Regions from separate parts of the Virgibacillus sp. Bac332 genome, predicted to be linked through region 2. Evidence: predicted binding sites of a transcription regulator. Region 2 holds the regulator's gene; each other region holds the start of a gene.
What was found. Region 2 encodes Rex, which represses fermentation and respiration genes when NADH is low (regulators of the CRP and FNR family bind a similar motif). Its sites were predicted from a motif close to TTGTGAAATATTTCACAA; they were not measured.

Region 1 (8,183 bases), 1.1 Mb from region 2:
AATGTATTCGCCCTTACTGGTATGAATGAAGGTCTCATTAATTTAGGCTATAAGGATGGAATTAAAGATAAAAATGGTAAAATGATTGCTCACGAAATTATGCAATACATGACAGAGATTGTAAATGAATTTATTGTGAGAGATAACGTGGCATGTGGAATTGAGTATGCCCCTGCCGAAAATGCTGCCATTAAACTTGCACGCCATGACCTTAAATGGGCAAAAGCAAATAATCGTGAAATCTATGTACAAGGTGAAGGAGATAATCCTTACTTGACTAGCGGCTGTATGACTCCATTTTCTGAAGATGATTTCGCAGAACAATTAGAAAACAGTGCTGAATTCCAAGGCTATGCTACATCCGGCAGTGTATTACATCATTTTCTTGAAGTAAAAGTAAAACCAGAAGCCTTAGCCAAATACTTGGATAAAATTTTTGAAAAACCGATTAATTATATTACATTGACACCAACGATTACGTCTTGTATGAGTTGCGGTCAGAAAATCATTGCTGAAGATGCTAAGAACATTCATCGTTGTCCCGTCTGTGAATCAAAAGACATTGCAACTTTCAGCAGAGTTATTGGTTATTTGAAAATGATCTCCAGAAACAACGTCCATGTAGATGATAAGGGATATTATGAAGGGAGATATAACTTCTGGTCAAAAGCGAGAAGATACGATTGGGCGATGAGAAAACGATTAAAAGAAGCTGCGTTGAAGGAGGCTGTCCACCGTTAATTAGCGGTGATAACATCACAATGAAATTATACAATAACTTTATTCGCACATTTACTGACTTGCCTAATCATACCACATTATTGATTCATTCATTGTCAGGCTGTCCCCTTCATTGTTTGGGCTGTCATAATTATGAGGAAATCATCGCTAACACACCAAAAGAATATAAGACCACAAATGATTTATATGACTATTTGAAGAAAAGTGGCTTTTTATTCGATGCTATAATGTTCAGTGGAGGCGAATTTCTGATTAACCCATTAGATGAAGTGCGTGACCTATTGCAACAAGTGAGAGCACTTTTTGGTGGAAGAATAATTGTAACAACTAGCGGAATTTATTACCAAAAGGTTCGTGCATTATACGCGGAAAACCTTGTTGATGGCATCCATATCGATATGAAGCTGCCATATCATGTATTAGATATAGAAGAAGATGCACAAATATATAAAGATGTTATGGGAATCACACCAAGCAAAAAACTTGTTGATCAATTAATCGCAAGTGTTGACGCAGTAATTGAACATAACTCAATCTTAGACCAAGTTCGAACAGTGCAATATCCATTGCTAGATGAGGCATTTTTTACAGAGATAAAGCATTTTGTAGAGGAAAGAAAAGCATCTCATAGAAGCATTGTGCCTTATTTCCTAAATGAATTTGTTTACCCACGGAGCTAATACGAAACACATGGATCGGATACATAACTAAAATAGATAGCAAAAGCGGAACGATAAAATAGTAAAAAGAGCGCTTATCTTTTTCTATGTGCGATGTATCCGAATCACACCTTACAGGAAAAGGGCGAGGAAGATCCAGGAAAGCGTCTTTGCTTCCGAGAAATCTGAAGCCGGACGCAGCTCAACATGCGCCTATTTATCCACATCGGCAAATTTTTTAATTTCCTAGACTACCAAAAACCGAGAACGACAAAAGATATGTCATTCTCGGTTTTTGTGTCGTTTATATTCGCTTAAACAAGATATTATTCTCCAAATGAACATGCTGGAATGTATCATCTTCCAATTCAGCTAATCTAGCATAGGTAATTTGATACGTACCGCATGCATTCACAGGAGGTTGATATCCATCGGTAATGGCCCGCATTTCCTTCAAGTCTTCTCCAACAACGTCATGCTCTTTTTCTAATTTATGAATTGTCTCATAAATTTGCTGTAACAGCTTTTCATTCGGGTTTAATTCGTATTCCTTCAATAAAGGAAAAAGTTCATTCTCTTCTTTTAAAGTATGCTCCTCCATTTCTACTTTGAAATGATTGTATAATCGATGCAATTCTATTAAATGTGGTTGATCTGCTCCATGTCGACGAAAAACCTTTGTAACAAATTCCCCTAATGCAGGGAGTTCCTCTAACAAATAGGCATGATGTGTATGAACGATGTGATCTACTAGTTCTGATATAGAGAACGTACCCCAATCGACAGTAGAATCATTTGCCTGCCATCCTTGATAATTGGTATTTAATTCCTTTAAAATCGCATCTCCATCAAGATTGTTTTGAGCAAATGCTTCCTTAAGAGGGCGATCTCCGTTACAGCAAAAGTCAATCTGATGCTCCTTAAACAAGTCACTGGCCTTCGGGAACATCTTTACAATATGAGCTGGTGTGTGATCTTTCGTAAATGTATTCATTATGATTACCTCCAATACCTGACTTATCTCCAATGTAAGCTATTTCCTTTCTAGAGTCAGTGATAGAAATCACTTTTACAAAAAAGCAAAATTATCACTTATTAACTATGATGATCTCTATATTTCGACTGATTGAATTCTGTCAGATCATTAAACATGCCTACATAATATTTAACATCACCAACATTATTCTTAACGGCACTTATATTGAGCCACTCCTTGTATATTTCTCCATTTTTTCGTTTGTTCCAAATTTCTCCTTCCCAGAATCCCTTTTGATGGATATGGACCCACATTTTCTTATAAAAGGCAGCATCCTGTTTTCCAGAATGTAGTATACTTGGTTTTTTGCCAATTACATTTTCTTTTGTAAAACCGGTAACACGAGTAAAAGCAGGATTCACGTTTTGGATAACACCATCCTTATTGGTTATAATAATTGCTTCTGCAGTACTTTCAATAATTTTCCGTTCAATATTCATCTGATCTTGGTAATATAAAAACAGGACGATCACTAAACATATGAATGCAAATTGAGATAAAGCCATAAAACCGATAGAATAATGGTCTGTTATTGTATAAACAGCTGTTAGTATGATTGGCGGAAAAAAGCCACCTAATCCCCCCATTGCAGAGACGATGCCATTTACAATACCTGCTTGTTTTGAGAAGTATAAAGGAACAAGTTTAAAGACGGTTCCATTCCCAATACCCACGCTCATAGCAACAGCAATAGACCCTATGGTGTACCAGCCAATTCCTGGGGAAAAGGACAATAAAATCCCCGAAAATGCGATACCGATAAAGGTAATCATTAACATAATATACGCATTGAATTTGTCTGCCAGCCAGCCGCCTAAAGGGCGAAAGAGCGTGGCTAACACAATGAATCCAGCCGTCCTCAAACCCGCATCTACTGTATCTAAGTGATAATTATTCACTAAAAAGTTTGGAAGAAATACCGTAAAAGCGACAAAGGCACCGAATGTTACAAAATAAAACAGACTTAAAAACCAAAGTGTAGCATTACGATACACACCCTTTATTTGCTCAGACATCGAATTTTTGACCTTTGTTTCCTGTTTATCACCAAACAAAAAATTCAATCCAATAAAAAGGATTATTAAAAGGATATATAATCGAATAGTGCTTTGCCAGCCCAGAGACTGAGCGATAACAGGCGCTGCAAAAGTTGTAATGGCCGTACCTGCATTCCCAACCGCATAAATACCATTAATAAAACCATGTTTTTCTTTTGGATAATACTTAGGTAGCGATGTGACCCCAATAGAAAATGTAGCACCACTAACCCCGAGAAGTAATCCACCTATTAATAAATCTGTAAAGGAGCTTGCAATACTCAAATAATAGACAGGGAATAGTAGGATGATAAAGCTAACTATGAATACCCATCGGGCGCCAAATCGATTGGCATAAAATCCAATAGGAATACGTAATATAGACCCAAGAATCACAGGAATTGCAGTTACTAGTGAAGCCTGACCTGATGTTAAAACAATATCTTCCCGAATACTAGGCATTAAAGATGAGATTAAAACCCAGATCATAAATCCAACAATTAGGCTAGATGTTTGCATCGATAACTGTATACCAGGCTTTTTCATAGGAATAATTTCCCCTTTCTCCAAGTTGATCTCGACATCTTTACGATATCGATTTACTTGATGATTGGCTGTGAAAAACATCACATATTTATCCTGTAGTAATTCACAGAGAAAGCAGTGACATACCATAAGTATAGAGTGATGTTTTTCACAACTTCGCATAATGCGCTATGATTAACTTAAATTACAGATACAAAAAGCACTTTATTATTGGTTTCACTCTTAGTACCTAAAGTGGAGACTTACTGCCAGTTATATGCGGGATAAAAGAGACAACGAAGCGTGGCAAAACTATATTTCAATGGGGTTACTTTAGGAATTGAAAAGGGAATCGTATGACACATAGATTAAACAAACACTCCACGGAAGAAAAGTTCATGAATATAACAAAAGAAAAAACTAAGAAAAACTGAGCAAAATTCGCTCAGTCCTTATCACTACATGCTCAGATTTACGCTTCCTCTAGTAGCTATTATGGAATCACTCCGGCTGCCCACTTCCCTTTCCGTGGGGTTTGTCCTTCAGCTAACTTTTTTAGCAAAACCCGCTCAAAAAAGTGGATCTTCAGGTCAAACATTTCCCACAGGAGTTGAAGTAGCCGGCCTTCGCTATTATCAGGCTCTACAACGCTAGCATGAAGTAACACAGCTGTTTTTATACTCACGGATAGCGATTTTCACTTTACCCATTGTAAAAAAAGTCAACCTATTACTTATGACAAGAATTGTTGCACCTTCTCATAGCGGAGACTAATTACGTAGACTCCTGCGGGATTAGCGCGAGCCGAAAATCCACTTTGCAACGTGTTCTTCTTTGCAAAGTTAGTTGAGGCCGTGCCCGCGGAAAGCGAAGTAATTAGTCGGAGCATTGCCAATATACACAAACATTTCAAAATAACTACTTGGCTTAACGCAGTCATTGCACTGATTTTATACTTTCTTAACTTAGTACAAAAACAATTCAATTAGGCTATCAATTTAGTAAGGGGGTAAATTCCTTTTGCTTTTCATGAAATAGGAACTCTAACGCATTGTCTTTTTTAAAGATGGCAGGAGCCTCATTCATGGAACGAATTCTATGACACAAGCACAAAATTTCTATAAGAAACTAATCGTTTAGGAGGTTACATTAAATGGTTGAACGTCGAAAACCAATTAAAGTGAACGATGCATTAAAACGTGTGATCAAATATGCTCCCCAGGGAAGTATCCATTACATCCCTATCCATCAAAGCTACGGACATTTCCTTGGAGACGATTTGGTAGCTGATCATCCCATCCCTCCTTTTGATCGCTCGCCCTATGATGGGTTTGCAGTTCGCTCTAAGGATACAGAAGCTGCTGCTAGTACCAATCCTCAAAACTATGAAGTTATTGCAGAGATTGGTGCCGGGAGCGTGTTTACTGGGAAGGTTGGCAAAATGCAAGCCGTACGAATCATGACAGGTGCGCAAGTCCCCAATGGTTGCGATGCCGTTATTATGTTTGAATCTGTAAAAGAGTATGAAGCTTGTGAAAAACGATACATCCAAATTAAACGAAGGCTACAACAAGGAGAGAATATTTCCTTTACCGGTGAGGATGCCAAATCTGGAGAGGTTCTAGCTAAAAAAGGCACCTATATCAGTCCAGGAATAGTTGCCTTATTAGCCACCTTCGGTTATAAGCATGTTCCCACAAGCAAAAAACCAACTGTCGGAATTATCGCAACTGGTAGTGAACTATTAGAGTTAGATGAAGAAATACAGCCAGGTAAAATTAGAAATAGTAATGCTTATATGGTTCAATCACAAGTAATACGTGCAGGAGGGGAACCCTATTATTTTGGTCAGTTCAGTGATCATTTCACAGCCTGCTTTGAGCAAGTGAAACAGGCATTGGATCAGGTCGATATTTTAATAACTACCGGTGGTGTTTCAGTCGGAGATTACGATTATATGCAGGATATCTATAAAGAACTGGGAGCAGAAATTCTATTTAATAAAGTGGGAATGCGTCCTGGCAGTGTCACAACTGTTGCAAAAAAAACAGGCAAGCTGTTATTTGGTTTATCAGGGAATCCATCTGCCTGTTTTGTAGGTTTTGAACTTTTTACAAGGCCGGCAATTCGAAAATTTCTCCATGCTTTTCATCCACTTTTAAAAAAGGAAACGGCAATATTGGGTGCTGATTTCTCCAAACCAAATCCGTTTGACAGATTTGTCAGGGGCCGTCTAACTTTTCATCAAGGAAAGTTAGTCGCGACACCAATTGGATTGGATAAATCCAACGTTGTCTCTTCGCTTGGGGCTGCCAATGTATTTATCGAATTTCCTGCTGGTACAAGGGGATACAAACAGGGTAGTGAAATTTCGGTAATTTTATTAGATGATATGTAAGTATTATTTTAATATTGTAGAATAACCAATTCAGGTCGATGCCTTAGTTAAAAGGAAAGCTGATGCAATAACAACATTTATTGGTACTGTCCGAGAATGGGCAGAGGGAACGTACCCTTTATTTGGAATATCAAGCTTATGGTTAGACAAATAACAATTACAGATTTTAAAGAAAAACTAAAGAACATGTATCCTCTCGGATTAGATCAAACAATGTAGCGATTAACGAAGGATATGCTAGAAACGAAGGCGTAGTAAAATCTGGGATACGGTTGCTTTATCCCATCTGTAAGCAGTGGTTGAGGAGGATTCATATGAAAATTATTCAAGTTGTCGGATATAAAAACAGCGGAAAAACAACCCTTGTATCCAGAATGATTAAAACGTTCTCCAAACAAGGATTCCGAGTAGCCTCCTTAAAACATCACGGCCATGGTGGTTATCCATTGGGAATGGAGAACAAAGATAGTGAAAAACACGTAAAGGCAGGCGCAATTATCTCAGGAGTGGAAGGAGATGGTATGCTTCAATTATCTTATCAAAATCCTGTATATGTAGACCAAATAGTGAAAATCTATCAAATGATGGGGATAGAGCTGTTGATCATAGAAGGATACAAGCAAGCGAACTATAGCAAAATTGTCTTCATTAGGAGTGAACAAGACCTTCACCTCTTGGATCAAATGACAAACATTCAGGCAGTCATAACATCACTACCATTACAGCAACGCTCCGATCCGTATCCAATATTTAATCATATCGAGGCGTTCATGAGGTGGCTTCTTAATAACTTTGATTAAAGAATAGCACAGTGTGATCGCCAATACAGGCAATAGGCATGCCATTCTTCATCAGCCTGTACTAGCGTAATACTGTGCTATATAATTTTCCAGAAGCGACTCGGTGTTGTCCTCACTTACCATAGACATTAAAAACACTCATCTATTTAGTTAATGTTGCATATTTCAATCGGACAATCCTCACAGCCAATTTCATCTCTTAGGAACTGAATATCCTTTATGAGAATTTTTCCGCTACTATTAATGGATATGATGTCCATTTTCCTAAGTCTACTAAGCATCCGATTGACGCTTTCCCTACTTGCTGCGCAAAACAAAGCCATCTCTTGATTAGTAAAAGCCATGTCAATAAGAATACCATTAGAACAAGTTACACCATAGCTGTTTGATAAACGAATAAGCGTAGAGTATAATGCACCTTTTTTGCCATTCAAGAGCAGATCTCTAATTTTAGATTGGAATTTCCGCATATGGTTTCCCGACCACTTCATAAATTCAAGTGTTAAGGCAGCATTAGAGAGGAGTTCTTTTTCCAATCTATCCTTATTAATGATTACGACCTCACCAGACTCCACAACCTTCGCGCTGAGAAAGTACCTAGCATTCTCACTAAATAATGTAAGCTCGCCTACAATATCGTCATGATTACATATACGAAGAGATAATTCCTTGCCGTCTGCAGTAAGCTTATTAATTTGAATCAGACCAGACTTAATCAGGTAAATTTCATGAGCTTCCATTCCTTCATGAAAAAGATGGGAGTCCTTATACATTTTTTTCTTTGAACCAATTTCTTCTAGTAGGGCATACAGCTCATGGGATATACGCTCTCTACCATGAGGTGATTTTTCAAGCAAACTGGTTTGCATATATATCAGCCCCTTTCCATAGTATCAAAGGTTTTACATATATCATTTTATCATGAACATTTATGATGTAGAGACGTAATAATTTACAATATATTGAATGAACTCGTTATCGTTTTAT
Region 2 (8,183 bases):
AATTGGGTTGTCTACAGCAAAGACAATGGCCTGGGCACTGAATATACCAATAGTGGGCATTTCTAGTTTGGAAGTCCTTGCATATCAAGGGCGATTTTTTAATGGTCTTATTTGTCCTTTTTTTGATGCTAGAAGGGGAATGGTTTATTCCAGTACCTATCAGTGGCAAGGTACGATTATGGAAGAGATTGTACCTGAATCAAATATCTCCATGGAGGATTTATTAAACAAGCTTAAGGCTTATGACAAGCCTGTTTTGTTTTTAAGTCCTGACATGCATATTCATCAGGAAGCTATTGAACGGATAGTGGGAATAAATGCCATGATTCCAGAACCTACCTATCATCTACCTAGGGCTTCTCATTTGATATTAGCATCTAAAGATAAACCCATTGATTCTACACATACGTTGACTCCAAATTACCTCAGACTTGCAGAAGCAGAAGCGAAATGGCTTGAGCAACAAAGGGAAAAGCAAGCGAATGAGTAACGTAGCAATACGAAAAATGGAAGTAGCTGATGTTCAACAAGTAATGGAAGTGGAAAAGGCATCTTTTACCACTTCATGGACGACAGACATTTTTTATCAGGAGATTACCGATAATCCACATGCATATTATTTTGTGATGGAGCTTGACGATACTATTGTCGGTTATGTAGGTATGTGGATAGTCCTGGATGATGCACAAATTACGAATATTGCTATTATGCCATCTTTTCGAGGGAGAAGATTAGGAGAAAAACTATTCCACTATACTATTCGATATGCGATAATGAAAGGAGTCAGTCGTCTGTCTTTAGAAGTTCGTAAATCGAATATGGTAGCACAAAAATTATATCGTAAATTTGGGTTGGTATCAGGCGGCATTCGTAAAAATTATTATACAGATAATCAGGAAGATGCAATTGTAATGTGGGTGAATTTAACATGAAAAAAGACACAATACTATTAGGAATTGAAACAAGTTGTGATGAAACTGCAGTAGCCATTGTAAAAAATGGAAGAGAAATTCTTGCCAATGTCGTTGCATCACAAATTGATAGTCATAAACGATTTGGCGGAGTAGTTCCAGAAATAGCTTCCCGTCATCATGTGGAACAAATAACGTATGTACTGGAAGAAGCACGACAACAGTCAAATACGGTATGGGAAGATATTGATGGGATTGCAGTTACGGAAGGGCCAGGTTTAGTAGGTGCTTTATTAGTAGGTGTGAATGCTGCTAAAGCATTGGCTTTTGCTAAACAAAAACCGTTGATTGGTGTACATCATATAGCTGGACATATTTATGCAAATCGGTTAGAAAAGGAATTTGAATTCCCTTTGCTTGCATTAATCGTTTCTGGTGGTCATACAGAACTTGTTCTTATGAAATCACATGGAGCATATGAATTAATTGGCGAAACAAGGGATGATGCTGCAGGAGAAGCCTATGATAAAGTTGCACGTATGTTGCAATTGCCTTATCCAGGTGGCCCGCAAATTGACCGGCTGGCAGAACTAGGAGAAGAAGCAATCGATTTTCCTAGAGCTTGGTTAGAGCAAAATAGCTATGATTTTAGCTTTAGTGGGCTGAAGTCTTCTGTTATTAATACCATTCACAATGCAAAACAACGTGGAAAAGAACTTAGAAAAGAGGATATAGCAGCTAGCTTTCAAGCTAGTGTGATTGATGTATTAACTACAAAAACGGTTCGTGCAGCAAAGGAGTTTGACGTTAAACAGGTTATTATTGCAGGCGGTGTAGCAGCTAACAGAGGGTTACGTAATGCGTTGGAAGCGGAATTTGCAAAGACTAGTATTCCGTTATTAATACCTCCTTTAAACCTTTGCACGGATAATGCTGCAATGATTGCTGCTGCAGGGACAATTGCTTTTGAACAAGGTAGACGTTCAGGGCTTGAATTAAATGCAAGACCTTCGTTGCTTTTAAAGTAATCCACAGTTTGTCACAGAAATGTTCATAACTTCTTTGAAGTCTGTCAGATAGTCATGTTGAAAGTGGGTAAAATTGTGGAAAACTGCATAAAAACGTGTGGATAATGTGCATATCTTTTTATTAATAGCAATATAATGCATGTTATTCACTTTTGAGCTTGTGGATAACTATACAACATTTAATGATGTTAGAGAAATTTGGTGATTGAGCAGTGTCTAAGAAACAGTCCTTTTATATACAGAATGATTTAATTATCTTATTTATTTTGTTTGTATGTGTCAGCTTACTTGCTATTTACAACGCCCAGCAATTGGATCAATATGGTAAGAACTTTGTCTTGCAACAAATTGTTTGGTTTACAATAGGTGTTGGTATTGTAGCTGCCATACAGTATTTAGATATTGAGCAAATACAGAAGGCTAGTGTCTTCATATATGGATTTGGTGTACTTGTGCTTGCTGTGTTGTTAATTAGTCCTGAGGCGATAGCAAAGCCTGTCAATAATGCGAAAAGTTGGTTCCAGCTTCCTGGACTTTCGTTACAGCCCGCTGAGTTTACGAAAATAACGACCATTATATACATGGCTGCTGTTATCCACAGCCATAAGCAAAAATTTGAAAGACCGACCGTAAAGTCAGACATACTTATGTTAGTTAAAATTCTTGCAGTAGTTGGAGCTCCCGTCTTTTTAATTATGCAACAGCCTGATTTTGGTACGGCAATGGTGTATCTATTCATTGCAGGAATGATTATTATATTATCGGGAATTGATTGGAAAATTATTACGTTCCTAATTGTTAGTATTTCAGCGATACTTGGCGCTGTATTAGGATTTATTGTAAAGTTCCCGGATCTAGCAAAGAAAATTGTTGGAGACGATCAGGCGTACCAGATTGATCGAATTATGACGTGGTTTGATCCTACGCAACAAACAAGTGATGCTACATGGCATTTTGACCAGGCTTTTATGGCACTTGGTTCAGGGCAATTATTTGGAAAAGGGCTTGGGACACCTCAGGTTAATTTCCCAGAAGCACAAACCGATTTTATCTTTTCCATCATTGGAGAGAGCTTTGGTTTTGTCGGCAGTGCGCTTGTCATTTTTCTATATTTTATGTTGCTATATAAGTTAGTTACGATTGGGCTCGCTATTTATAAGCATTCGCCGTTTGCTGCATATATTTGTTTTGGCTACCTGAGTATGCTGTTAGTCCACGTGTTTCAAAATGTTGGGATGGCAATAGGAATTATGCCGGTTACAGGAATTCCGTTATTGTTGATAAGTTATGGAGGCAGTTCCGTATTATCCACAATGCTTGGCTTTGGCGTGATTTATCGAATAGCTGTGGAAAACTCGATTCAAAATGATTATCTATTCAAATAAATATGGTCATCTAAAAAAGCTACATGATATAAAATTGCGATCATGTAGCTTTTTATTTACAAGCAGATGTGGCATATCATCATCGAAATCTAGGATATGGGACGCTTTATGTAGACTCGAGCAATTTATCCATCTAAGGTTGACTATTCTTTCTATTTCATACTTCGGTAAACCACCTAATCATTGTATTCAAAAAATGATAAAAAACCCGAGCTATTTTTCGAAATATAACTTCGTATATTCGGAATATAGCTCGGATTTGTTTCATCTAGATTACTATGTTGGGGCGCTCTTTTAAATCGATTATTCCTCTTGTAGCTCGGCCCACTCTTCCATTAATCGTTCGATATGCTGTTTTCGATTTTGCGTCTCTTGAGTTAATTCAAGTGCCTTTTCATGATCTTGGAAAATTTCTGGCTGTGTCATTTTATCTTCTATCTGATTGATTTCTAACTCTAGTTTTTCAATTTCTTCCTCGAGTTCAGCAATTCGTCGTTGCTTCTTGCGTCTTTCACTTTTTAATTGCTTTTCTTCCTTGTAGCTCCGCTTTTTTTCAGTTGTTGACTTTTGTTTAACTACTTCAGCTTGCTGTAATCTTTGTATTTCTGCCTCTTCTGCTTTTTTCTCTAGATAATAATCATAATCCCCTAAATAAAGCATCGTATTGGATCTTTGCATTTCGATCACTTGATCAGCAATTTTGTTAATAAAATAGCGATCATGAGAAACAAAAAGTATCGTACCTGGATAATCGATTAAAGCAGCTTCAAGTACTTCCTTACTATCGATATCAAGATGGTTTGTCGGTTCATCGAGTATAAGCAGATTGGCTTTTTGCATCATCAATTTAGATAATGCCAGTCTTGCTTTTTCTCCCCCACTTAATGCATTCACTGGCTTTAAGACATCGTCTCCTGAAAATAAGAAGTTACCAAGAACGGTGCGTATATCTTTTTCATTTATCGTCGGATAATCATCCCAGAGTTCCATCAATACCGTTTTTGAAGAGTTTAAATTTGCCTGCTCTTGATCATAATAACCAATTTGAACATTTGTTCCGAGCTGAATGTTACCTTTTGCAGCCTTCAGTTTACCTAATATAACTTTTAATAACGTAGTTTTACCAACTCCATTAGGTCCTACTAAAGCAACACTTTCACCACGATTTAGGTGCAGATCTACATGGTGAAATAAGTCATTATCTTCACCATCATAACGAAAGGACAGATCATTGATTTTTAAGACATCATTTCCACTTCTTTTGTCGATATGAAATGAAAAGGAAGCAGAAGATTCTTCTCCTAAAGGTCGATCAAGCTTGTCCATTTTTTCTAACTGCTTCCGCCTACTTTGGGCACGCTTGGTTGTAGACGCACGTACAATATTTCGTTGAATAAAATCCTCCATTTTTTTAATTTCAGATTGTTGTTTTTCATATTCTTTTAGGTCTTTTTCAAAATCCAAAGCTTTTTGTTCTAAAAATTTACTATACGTACCATGATATTTTTTCGTTTTATGTCTGGAAATCTCATAAACGATGGATACGGTCTTATCTAGAAAATAACGATCGTGGGAGACGATGATGATAGCTCCAGGATAGCTTATTAGATAGTTTTCTAACCAATTTAATGTATCAATATCCAAGTGGTTTGTTGGTTCATCTAAAATAAGTAACTGTGGCTTCTTTAATAACAGTTTTCCTAGTGCCAATCTAGTTTTTTGACCACCACTTAGTGTTTCAATTGGTGTTTGGTAGTCAAAATGATGAAAATCTAGGCCAGTTAAAACAGCTTTTATATCTGCTTCATAGGTATATCCGCCATTCCTTTGAAAGACCTGTTGTAGTTTATCGTATTGATCCAATAATTTTTCATAGCTGTCAGTTGAATGGTTAGTCGTTTGTTCCATTTGCTTTTCAAGGAGACGTAGCTCTTCTTCCTGTTTTCTTAATTCCGTAAATACAGCGAGCATTTCATCCCAAATGGTTTGATTTGATTCAAGTGACATATGTTGTGATAAGTAACCGATTGTTAAATCCTTAGGCTGGAAAAGCTCACCATCATCATAGCTGAGTTCACCAGCCATTATTTTTAATAGTGTAGACTTTCCAGCTCCATTTCTACCTACAATAGCAATACGATCATTGTCTTTTACTTCCATTTTTATATTCGATAGAATCTCATCAGCACCAAATGCCTTAGAAAGTCCATTCATTTGCATAAGTATCATAGCTTTTCACCTCATCCATACTAGTGTATCTTAATTACATGAACGCAAGCAATATAATTGTGAAAACGATCACGACTTATTTCCATTTTTCTGCTAGAATAGAGATGGAGTTCAAAGCAATGGAGTTGGGCAAATGTCAGATTTTACACACTTTAATCAACAGGGTAGGGCGCATATGGTGGATATTAGTGATAAGCAAGAAACGAATCGTATGGCAATCGCTAGATCCAGTATCCTTATGAACAAACAAGTTTATGAGGCGATTATTGGAAATGCTATAAAAAAAGGGGATGTACTTGCAGTTGCACAAGTTGCAGGTATTATGGCAGCAAAGAAGACACCAGACTTTATTCCAATGTGTCATCCGTTACCATTAACGGGCGTTAATATTTCGTTTCAGTGGGATACGTCACATGATACATATGAATTAATTGTTGATGCCACTGTGAAAACGAAAGGAATTACAGGTGTTGAGATGGAAGCTCTTACTGCTGTGTCTGCTGCTACATTGACAGTATATGATATGTGCAAAGCGATTGATAAAGGGATGACCATCGGCCAGACATTTTTAATCGAAAAACAAGGTGGTAAATCTGGAGATTATTATCGTAAGGAAAGAAGGAATGACCATGGATCAAAATAAAATACCTCAAGCAACTGCTAAACGCTTGCCATTGTATTATCGATTTTTAAATAATTTGAATCACCAGGGCAAAAAAAGGGTGTCCTCCAAGGAATTAAGTGATGCGGTAAAAGTCGATTCTGCTACCATTCGCAGAGATTTTTCTTATTTTGGTGCATTGGGTAAAAAGGGATATGGCTATAATGTCGAATACCTATTGGGATTTTTTCGTAAGACGCTCGATCAGGATGAAACAACGGATGTTGCACTAATTGGCGTAGGTAATCTAGGTACTGCCTTTTTACATTATAATTTTATGAAAAATAATAATATATTAATAAAGATGGCGTTCGATAGTGATCCCGATAAGGTTGGAACTACGATTGGTGATGTACCTGTATATAATATTGCAGATTTAGAAGACAAGATAGCTGGTGTAAAGGTGGCAATCTTAACAATCCCTGCTAGTGAAGCGGATGGAATCACCGATCGACTCGTGGAGCAAGGGATTACGGGGATTTTAAATTTCACTCCAGCGAGGATTACGGTTCCAGAACATATTCGTGTTCATCATATTGATTTAGCGGTTGAGCTACAAGCACTTGTTTACTTCTTAAAACATTATCCTTTAGAAACGAATCGTCTAGAATAAGCGAAGCCTCTTGATGGTAATTAAAGCTACTGAGAAGCGTTTTTGATATGCTCTCCTTTATCTCGCTAATAACTCAGTAAGATCTTAATTCAAGCAATAATACGGATTAAGCGGGGGATCGACTGCCAGTAAATGTCCGATTGGTTTTACGAATAATCCGTGGGGATAAACAAATCCCCCACGGATTGAAGTTTTACTTTGTGTAGACAGATTAAACATTGATTCTGTATTACTTAAGGAGCGTTTTAATAGTGAAATAGCAGTATTTGATGAAGCGTCGTTTTCCATGGGCAACGCTTCAATGTATATTTTCTTTCTTGATTGGAAAAGCAAAAGTAAGTAGTTTTTTGCTCTTAAGGAAAAATGAAATCAGAAACAAGCTGGGAAACCTAGATAGGGTTTCTTTTTTTGTAAGTTAAGAAAGTATAAAATCAGTGCAATGACTGCGTTAAGCCAAGTAGTTATTTTGAAATGTTTGTGTATATTGGCAATGCTCCGACTAATTACTTCGCTTTCCGCGGGCACGGCCTCAACTAACTTTGCAAAGAAGACCACGTTGCAAAGTGGATTTTCGGCTCGCGCTAATCCCGCAGGAGTCTACGTAATTAGTCTCCGCTATGAGAATGTGCAACAATTCTTGTCATAAGTAATAGGTTGACTTTTTTTACAATGGGTAAAGTGAAAATCGTTATCCGTGAGTATAAAAGCAGCTGTGTTACTTCATGCTAGCGTTGTAGAGCCTGATAATAGCGAAGGCCGGCCACTTCAACTCCTGTGGGAAATGTTTGACCTGAAGATCCACTTTTTTGAGCGGGTTTTGCTAAAAAAGTTAGCTGAAGGACAAACCCCACGGAAAGGGAAGTGGGCAGCCGGAGTGATTCCATAATAGCTACTAGAGGAAGCGTAAATCTGAGCATGTAGTGATAAGGACTGAGCGAATTTTGCTCAGTTTTTCTTATAGTTATAAAATTAGCCCATGTAGATATAAGCGTGTTGGGTCGGCGTCTAGTTACAGCGCCCAGAAACGAGGCGACTTCACGAATCGCCCTATGCTAAGTCAACATTGGCTCGCAAGCTCACCATGATTGCTTGCTCCAGTCGTACATTTCTATTTGAACCCACTCATGAGGACAACAATGTCTACTGGTCATTAATTATAATTGTTTTATCCTACCATATAACTAGCAGCAATACCCCACTTCAAGCAATAAAGAGAAACCAATATGGATAAGTCGGGGATCGATTGGCAGTAAATGTCCGATTGATTCAAAGACCTTTAGGTCATACTCTTGTGGTACCGTGGGGAACAAAATTCTCAGTAGATAGAAGTTTCACATGATCTGTAAGGTATTATTT
Region 3 (8,183 bases), 140 kb from region 2:
TCCATAGAAGATCCCACCTCTTATACCAATAGCCATTAGGATTACAGATACGACAATCCCAAATACAGCCAGTAAGACGGTTGGAGAAGTTAAATCACCTAATGCTAGTAAGGTTGCCTCATTACCAACTATAATACCTGAGTTTTGAAAACCGATAAAAGCAATGAAAAAACCTATACCAGCTCCAACAGCTAATTTTAAGTTCGCCGGGATGGCATTAATAATTTTTTCGCGGAGTCCTGTTAACGTAAGTACAATAAAAATAAGTCCAGATGCCAGCACTCCCGCAAGTGCAGTTTCCCATGGAACCCCATAACCAAGAACAACTGTATACGCAAAGAATGCATTTAAGCCCATTCCAGGCGCTAATGCTATTGGATATTTAGCTATAATTCCCATAAACAACGATCCTACTGCCGCTGCAATTGCAGTAGCAGCAAACACAGCATCCTGATCCATACGTGTTACGCCATCAGGTAATTCTTCAATCCCAACAAGAGCTAACGTAGAGGGATTTACAAAGAGGATATACGCCATGGCCAAGAAAGTCGTTAATCCTGCCATAAATTCTGTACGATAATTCGTACGTAACTCCTCAAAACGAAAAAACTTCTTCACAATTCTTCCCCCTTCATATACTGACACATTATTCGGGGAAGACCACTCCTGCAATCACCATACACGTTTCATGAAAAGGTGAAGACAACAAAAGAGCGCTCTATCGTCATATGACCAAATGAGCGCTCTTTTACTATGCAAAATGAGATGAATGTTTTTCGTAAAATAACAAAAATAATCATAGAATAAGTTCTTCATTCATAAACATTTTGCGTAGTCAGACCATTTACGGCGGTCTGGTAGAAACTCTGGGCCATATCCCCGAAATTATACGCATTTATCATTAAAACCTAGGATAATCATACGATCAATTTCAATAAATGTCAACAAAATGCGAACGTTAATAAATTCCAGACATCTTTCGTTCGATTATTCAAATTCAAGCATGCAGATGATGTTAAAACACTATCATGTCAATTTTCTCATCTACTATTACTATTAGATTGATAGAACTTATTTTTTATTGCTTGGTTACCATTAAATAAGATCGATTTAATATATCTTCTGCATGCTTCACCCGCTCTGCTGTCGGTGGTTCGACACCTTCAAGCGGATAAGCAAGACCAAGGTTTTCCCATTTGTATACACCTAACTTATGGTAAGGCAATACTTCAATTTTTTCCACATTATTTAAAGTGGCAATAAAATCAGACAACCGCTGCAAATATTCATCATTATCACTACCACCAGGTACCAAAACATGACGAATCCAGACAGGAATATTCTTTTGATCTAAATATCTGGCCATATCAATAATGTGTTCATTTGACATGCCAGTCAATTCTTTATGCTCGACTGGATCAATATGCTTTAAATCTAATAAAATTAAGTCTGTTACCTCTAATAATTTATCTAAAGTCTCTATAAAGCGTGGAGAGCGACTAAAGCAGCCAGCGGAACTATCAATAGTAGTGTGTATTCCTAGCTTTTTTAGCTCCGTAAATAATTCAACTAAAAAGTCAGCTTGAATTAACGGCTCTCCACCACTTACAGTTACTCCGCCATTAGTAGCTTGGAAGAATGGGAGATAATCTTTAATGTCTTTTACTAATTCTTCTACTGACATTTCTTTTCCATCTCCCATTTTCCACGTGTCAGGGTTATGACAAAATTTACAACGTAATAAGCACCCTTGTGTAAATATTACATATCGTAGACCAGGTCCATCAACGGTACCACACGTTTCTATTGAATGAATTCGTCCGTTCATCTTACTCGCCCTCCTTGCTAGATTTTAAAGGGGCTGGGACAAAAAGTTCGCATGAAGGGGGGAACGAACAATTAGAAATGATGCTCGATGCAACGACACTGCTCCAGAAATATACGCCACTTTCCGTGGGCGGCAAATCACACGGAGTGGTTCACCAAACGGAGATGTCTACGTATATTCTGGATGATCGTCTTTTAAGGAACCATTTCAGCTATGTCCCAACCTCTTTACCACAGCCCCATCATCCGTAATCCTACAATAATGGAAGCTCACTTTATTTTACATACTTTCATGGAACGTACGATGAATTACATCCATTTGTTGTTCTCTTGTTAATTTAATGAAGTTAACTGCGTATCCAGATACACGGATAGTTAACTGTGGATATTCTTCTGGATGTTCCATTGCAGCCAGTAATGTTTCTCGATCAAACACGTTAACATTTAAGTGGTGACCATGCTTTACAGCATAACCATCTAACATACCAACTAAGTTTGCTTTTCTAGTTTCTTCATCTTTACCTAATGCTTTTGGCACGATCGAGAATGTATTAGAAATTCCATCCATGGAATATTCATATGGCATTTTAGCGACTGAGCTTAAAGAAGCGAGAGACCCGTTTTTATCGCGACCGTGAAGTGGGTTAGCACCTGGCGCAAATGGTTCACCTGCTTTACGTCCATCTGGTGTATTTCCAGTTTTCTTACCATATACAACATTAGAAGTAATCGTAAGAATAGACTGCGTATGAACAGAATTTCGGTAGGTGTGATGTTTTTTGATTTTGTTCATAAATGTTTTCACTACATCTACCGCAATTTCGTCTACGCGATCATCATTGTTACCATATTTAGGGAAGTCTCCTTCGATTTCGTAATCAACGACAATACCATCTTGATCGCGAATCGCTCTCACTTGTGCATATTTAATCGCACTTAATGAATCAGCAACAACTGAAAGTCCGGCAATACCACATGCCATCGTACGTAATACCTCGCGATCATGTAGTGCCATCTCAATTCGTTCATAGCTATATCTATCGTGCATATAGTGAATGATATTTAACGCATTTACATATAGCCCTGATAACCAATCTAAGATGGTATCATATTTTTCTCTTACTTCCTCATAGTCAAGATAATCTGAAGTGATTGGTGCATAGTTTGGAGCTACTTGTATTTTTAATTTTTCATCCACTCCGCCGTTAATGGCATAAAGCAGTGCTTTTGCAAGATTTGCACGTGCACCAAAAAACTGCATTTGCTTACCGATACGCATAGCAGATACACAGCATGCTATACCATAATCATCACCATAATGTTCGCGCATTAAATCATCATTTTCATACTGAATGGAACTCGTTTTGATAGACATATTAGCACAGTATTTTTTGTAGTTATCAGGTAATTTAGTAGACCATAGTACAGTTAAATTTGGTTCTGGTGCTGGTCCTAAATTATCTAATGTGTGTAAAAATCGATAAGAGTTCTTTGTAACTAGCGGGCGACCGTCTTCCGCGATACCTGCTAATGACTCTGTGACCCAAGTTGGATCTCCACTGAACAATTCATTATATTCAGGTGTTCTTGCAAATTTCACCAGGCGTAGCTTCATAACAAAATGATCTACCAATTCTTGAGCTTCTTCTTCTGTTATAACACCATTTTTAATATCTCTCTCTATATAAATATCTAGGAATGTAGATACACGACCAAGACTCATAGCAGCACCATTCTGTTCTTTAATAGCAGCAAGATAACCAAAATATAACCATTGGAAAGCTTCTTGTGCAGTTATTGCCGGTTTTGCAATATCAAAACCGTATGCTTTACCAAGTTGTTTTAATTCCTGTAAGGCGCGAATTTGCTCTGAAGTTTCTTCACGATCACGGATAACATCATCTGTCATGGTTCCATTACCAATTAAATCAAGTTCTTTTTTCTTCTCCGCAATTAAGTGATCCACACCATATAATGCAACACGACGATAGTCACCGATGATACGTCCACGTCCATATGCATCAGGCAAACCAGTTACAATTCCAGCTTTTCTTGCTGTTCTAATTTCTGGTGTATATGCATCGAATACACCTTGATTATGCGTTTTTCGGTAATCGGTAAATGTTTTTACTACTTCATCATCAATTTTATATCCATACGATTCTGCAGCAGCTACTGCCATACGAATACCACCAAAGGGTTGTAAAGAACGTTTGAAGGGTTCATCTGTTTGGACACCAACTATTTTTTCTTGGTCTCTGTCCAGATACCCTGCGCCATGTGAAATAATGGTAGATACGATCTTCGTATCTAAATCATATACTCCCCCGTTTTCGCGTTCTTTTTTGGTTAATTCCATTACTTTGTCCCATAATGCTTTTGTAGCATCAGTAGGAGCTGCTAAAAATGCTTCATTTCCTTCATACAACGTAAAATTCTTCAAAATAAAATCTCTGACATCAATTTCCTTTTGCCATCTACCTTCACGGAAGCCATCCCAAGGAACTCTTTGTGTAACTTCTTCTGCTACTTTCATTTCCTATACCTCCTCATTGATTCTATTTGTGAAATATTTCACAAATATATCTTAATTTAAGTTTATACCTTTTCGTACATAAAAAAAAGTGAAAAACATCACATTTTTGACCTGTTATAATCAAAGTTCTAAAAATGTTCAAATTCTAGCATAAGCAAATATGCCAATAAAATACATGATAAGTACACCTATAAAATATTGATATAGTAATGATTCAATCTAATTACAAAAGGATTTATATTAATGTGCAGATTGACTGAAATACACTGTTTAAATATTTCTCACTTTAAAACTAATACAGATAGAGAGAAACTTCCATCCGGTTTTTACTGAAATATATACGTACAAAGGCTTGATTCACCACGTCCTGTAGCAACGCCTTTGTGACCTACTTCCGTGTAGGCCCGAATCAATCGGACATTTACTGACAGCTGGACCCACCACTTATCCATACTTGGTTTCTCCTCATTGCTTGAGGTGGGGACTTACTGCCAGTTACATGCGGGATCAATATAACTGATTCTTTTACTGGGAAGCGATTAAAGATGTCACATAATCATGTTTGTATTCCTCTTCCAAAAAGAATCCTTCTGTCTATATGTGATTTTTTCACATTTTTATCACAAATCCGTTATTTTGTAATCCTAAATAGATGTTATGATGAAATCAGAAAATGCGAAGGGGGGATAAAATATGATTCTAAACGAGTGGAAAGAGTTTAGCACAGACGCTGAATCTTACACACAAGAACGCTTTGAACAACAAGTCGGTGATGCATTTGAAGCTATGTGTTTTGAAGAAAATCAAGACACACCAAATTATATTTGGACGAAGCATTATGTTGTGGTAATCAAGCCAAACACGCGTATTTTTAAAGATATTTCTTTTGTCAAAGTACCCCGTAATCCGTCAGTAATGCATTAATTTTTTTTGAGATAACATGCTCAGTATTTCACATATAAAATTAGGAGGTATTCTAATGGTTACAACATTAGAAGAAAAACAAGCAACAACTGTTACAGAGAGCATTGACAAATTAGTAAAAAATGCACAAGAAGCACTAACAGAAATGAAAAATCTAGATCAAAAACGAATTGATAACATCGTTAAGGAAATGGCGCTTGCAGGATTAGACCAACATATGCAACTTGCGAAATTAGCTGTTGAAGAAACTGGACGTGGTATATATGAAGATAAAATCATTAAAAATATTTTCGCAACCGAATATGTGTATCATAATATAAAATATGATAAAACAGTTGGTGTAATTAGCGAGAACGACCATGAAGGTATAGTAGAAATCGCTGAACCAATTGGTGTTATTGCTGGGATAACACCAGTAACTAACCCAACTTCAACAACATTATTTAAATCCATTATTTCTATTAAAACAGGAAATCCTATTATTTTTGCTTTCCACCCATCTGCACAAAAATGCAGCTCCACTGCAGCTAAGGTTGTGTATGATGCAGCAGTAAAAGCTGGTGCACCCCAAAATTGTATTCAATGGGTTGAAAATCCATCTATTGAGGGGACACAAACATTAATGAAGCATGATGGTATAGCAACTATTTTGGCAACAGGTGGGCCTGGAATGGTTAAATCAGCATACAGCTCTGGTAAACCTGCTTTAGGTGTAGGTCCTGGTAACGTTCCTTGCTATATCGAAAAGTCCGTTAATGTTAAACGTGCTGTAAATGATGTTATTCTTTCCAAAACATTTGACAATGGTATGATTTGTGCATCAGAACAAGCAATTATTGTTGATAAAGAAATCTACAATCAAGTAAAACAAGAAATGATTGATAACAAGGTTTACTTTTTAAGCCCTACCGAAAAAGCAAAAGTAGAAAAACTTGTTATTAACGACACATGCACCGTTAACCCTTCCATTGTTGGTATGGAGCCTGTAAAAATTGCTGAAATGGCAGGCGTTAAAGTACCTGAAGATACAAAAATTCTTGTAGCTGAATTAACAGGTGTTGGACCGGACCATCCACTTTCTCATGAAAAATTAAGTCCAGTACTCGCAGCTTATAAAGTAAACAATAACGAAGAAGGATTTAAACGTGCAGAAGAAATGCTTGAATTTGGTGGTTTAGGACACTCTGCAGTTATTCATTCTGAAAATAAAGAAACCATAGATGCGTTTGGGAGAAGAATGAAAGCAGGACGTATTATTGTCAATGCTCCTTCTTCTCAAGGTGCAATTGGTGACATCTACAATGCTTATTTGCCATCTTTAACACTTGGATGTGGTTCTTATGGCGGAAACTCTGTATCGACAAACGTAGGGGCAACGCATTTAATTAACATAAAAAAAATGGCGAGAAGGAATGTTAATATGCAATGGTTCAAAATTCCACCAAAAGTTTATTTTGAAAAGAATGCAGTACAGTATTTAGCAAAAATGCCTGGGATCTCTAAAGCATTTATCGTAACAGATCCCATGATGGTTAAATTAGGATATGTTGATAAAGTCCTATATCACTTACGTAAACGTTCAGATTATGTACACTGCGAAATTTTCTCTGATGTAGAACCAGATCCATCAAAAGACACGGTTATACGTGGTGCTACTGCAATGGATAACTTCCAACCAGATGTAATTATTGCGCTTGGTGGTGGATCAGCAATGGATGCGGCCAAAGGAATGTGGTTATTCCATGAATATCCAGAAACAGACTTTAATGGTTTAAAACAAAAGTTCTTAGATATCCGTAAACGTGCATACAAATATCCAGAACTAGGTCAACGTGCACAATTTGTTGCAATTCCTACCACTTCTGGTACTGGATCTGAAGTCACCTCTTTCTCTGTTATTACAGATAAAGAAAACAATGTAAAATATCCGTTAGCAGATTATGAATTAACACCAGACGTAGCCATTGTTGATCCACAATTTGTGATGACTGTTCCTAAAACAGTAACAGCTGACACTGGGATGGACGTTTTAACACACGCGATCGAAGCTTACGTTTCTAATATGGCAAATGACTACACAGATGGGCTCGCAATTAAAGCCATTCAGCTTGTCTTTGATTATTTACCACAAGCTTATCGAGATGGTAACAATGCATTAGCAAGAGAAAAAGTGCACAACGCTTCTACCATTGCTGGAATGGCATTTGCAAATGCATTCTTAGGTATTAACCATAGTCTTGCACACAAACTAGGGGCAGAATTCCATATTGCGCATGGTCGTGCCAATGCGATACTTTTGCCGCATGTTATTCGCTATAATGCGAAAAAACCAACGAAGTTTGTGTCATTTCCTAAATACGAATACTTTATTGCTGACAAACGTTATGCCGAAATTGCTAAAATATTAGGATTGCCTGCAAGCACAACAGAAGAAGGCGTTGAAAGCCTAGTTCAAGCTATTTATAAATTGGCAAAAGAATTGGACATTCCAATGAGTATCGCAGAAAATGGCGTAGATAAAAATGCTTTCGAAGCAAAAGTAAACTATCTTGCAGACCGTGCTTTCGAAGATCAATGTACAATAACTAACCCTAAATTGCCACTTGTTAAGGAGTTAACTGAAGTATATCGCAATGCGTATAAAGGGTAGTTTCTCCTAAAATATAGAGTGAAACTTCAATCAGTGGGGGTTTTGTTTTCCCCACTGATTGTTAGTACCACAAGGGTATGACCCAAGGCCCTTAAACCAATCAGACATTTAACTAGAGAATACGCATTCAGCTAATATTCGATTATGAAAACCAATAGTATTTAACAAGCTTGATTAACAATATGGTCCTCATAACACAAAGAGCACTATTCTCACTTCAAGAATTACGCTCTTTTATTTGAATAC

Region 1: the regulator Rex is predicted to act here: its motif matches at 4,088-4,105, upstream of D9782_RS03700 (nitrate/nitrite transporter).
Region 3: the regulator Rex is predicted to act here: its motif matches at 4,390-4,407, upstream of pflB (formate C-acetyltransferase).

What each region holds. Positions count from the first base shown of each region.
Region 1 covers NZ_CP033046.1:794,268-802,450, forward strand. The annotation lists gene nrdD (anaerobic ribonucleoside-triphosphate reductase) at 1-741, shown strand, start outside; gene D9782_RS03690 (4Fe-4S cluster-binding domain-containing protein) at 762-1,421, shown strand; gene ric (iron-sulfur cluster repair di-iron protein) at 1,705-2,394, opposite strand; gene D9782_RS03700 (nitrate/nitrite transporter) at 2,496-4,019, opposite strand; gene D9782_RS03705 (hypothetical protein) at 4,492-4,683, opposite strand; gene glp (molybdopterin molybdotransferase MoeA) at 5,152-6,396, shown strand; partial or broken gene D9782_RS03715 (molybdenum cofactor biosynthesis protein MoaE) at 6,425-6,536, shown strand; gene mobB (molybdopterin-guanine dinucleotide biosynthesis protein B) at 6,711-7,196, shown strand; gene D9782_RS03725 (Crp/Fnr family transcriptional regulator) at 7,343-8,065, opposite strand.
Region 2 covers NZ_CP033046.1:1,844,652-1,852,834, forward strand. The annotation lists gene tsaB (tRNA (adenosine(37)-N6)-threonylcarbamoyltransferase complex dimerization subunit type 1 TsaB) at 1-490, shown strand, start outside; gene rimI (ribosomal protein S18-alanine N-acetyltransferase) at 483-932, shown strand; gene tsaD (tRNA (adenosine(37)-N6)-threonylcarbamoyltransferase complex transferase subunit TsaD) at 929-1,939, shown strand; gene D9782_RS08905 (FtsW/RodA/SpoVE family cell cycle protein) at 2,152-3,324, shown strand; gene abc-f (ribosomal protection-like ABC-F family protein) at 3,628-5,553, opposite strand; gene moaC (cyclic pyranopterin monophosphate synthase MoaC) at 5,687-6,196, shown strand; gene D9782_RS08920 (redox-sensing transcriptional repressor Rex) at 6,177-6,827, shown strand; gene D9782_RS08925 (hypothetical protein) at 7,522-7,713, shown strand.
Region 3 covers NZ_CP033046.1:1,980,843-1,989,025, reverse strand. The annotation lists gene D9782_RS09550 (NCS2 family permease) at 1-618, opposite strand, end outside; purine riboswitch at 813-913, opposite strand; gene pflA (pyruvate formate-lyase-activating protein) at 1,079-1,828, opposite strand; gene pflB (formate C-acetyltransferase) at 2,108-4,363, opposite strand; gene D9782_RS23795 (hypothetical protein) at 4,690-4,815, opposite strand; gene D9782_RS09535 (hypothetical protein) at 5,057-5,287, shown strand; gene adhE (bifunctional acetaldehyde-CoA/alcohol dehydrogenase) at 5,343-7,937, shown strand.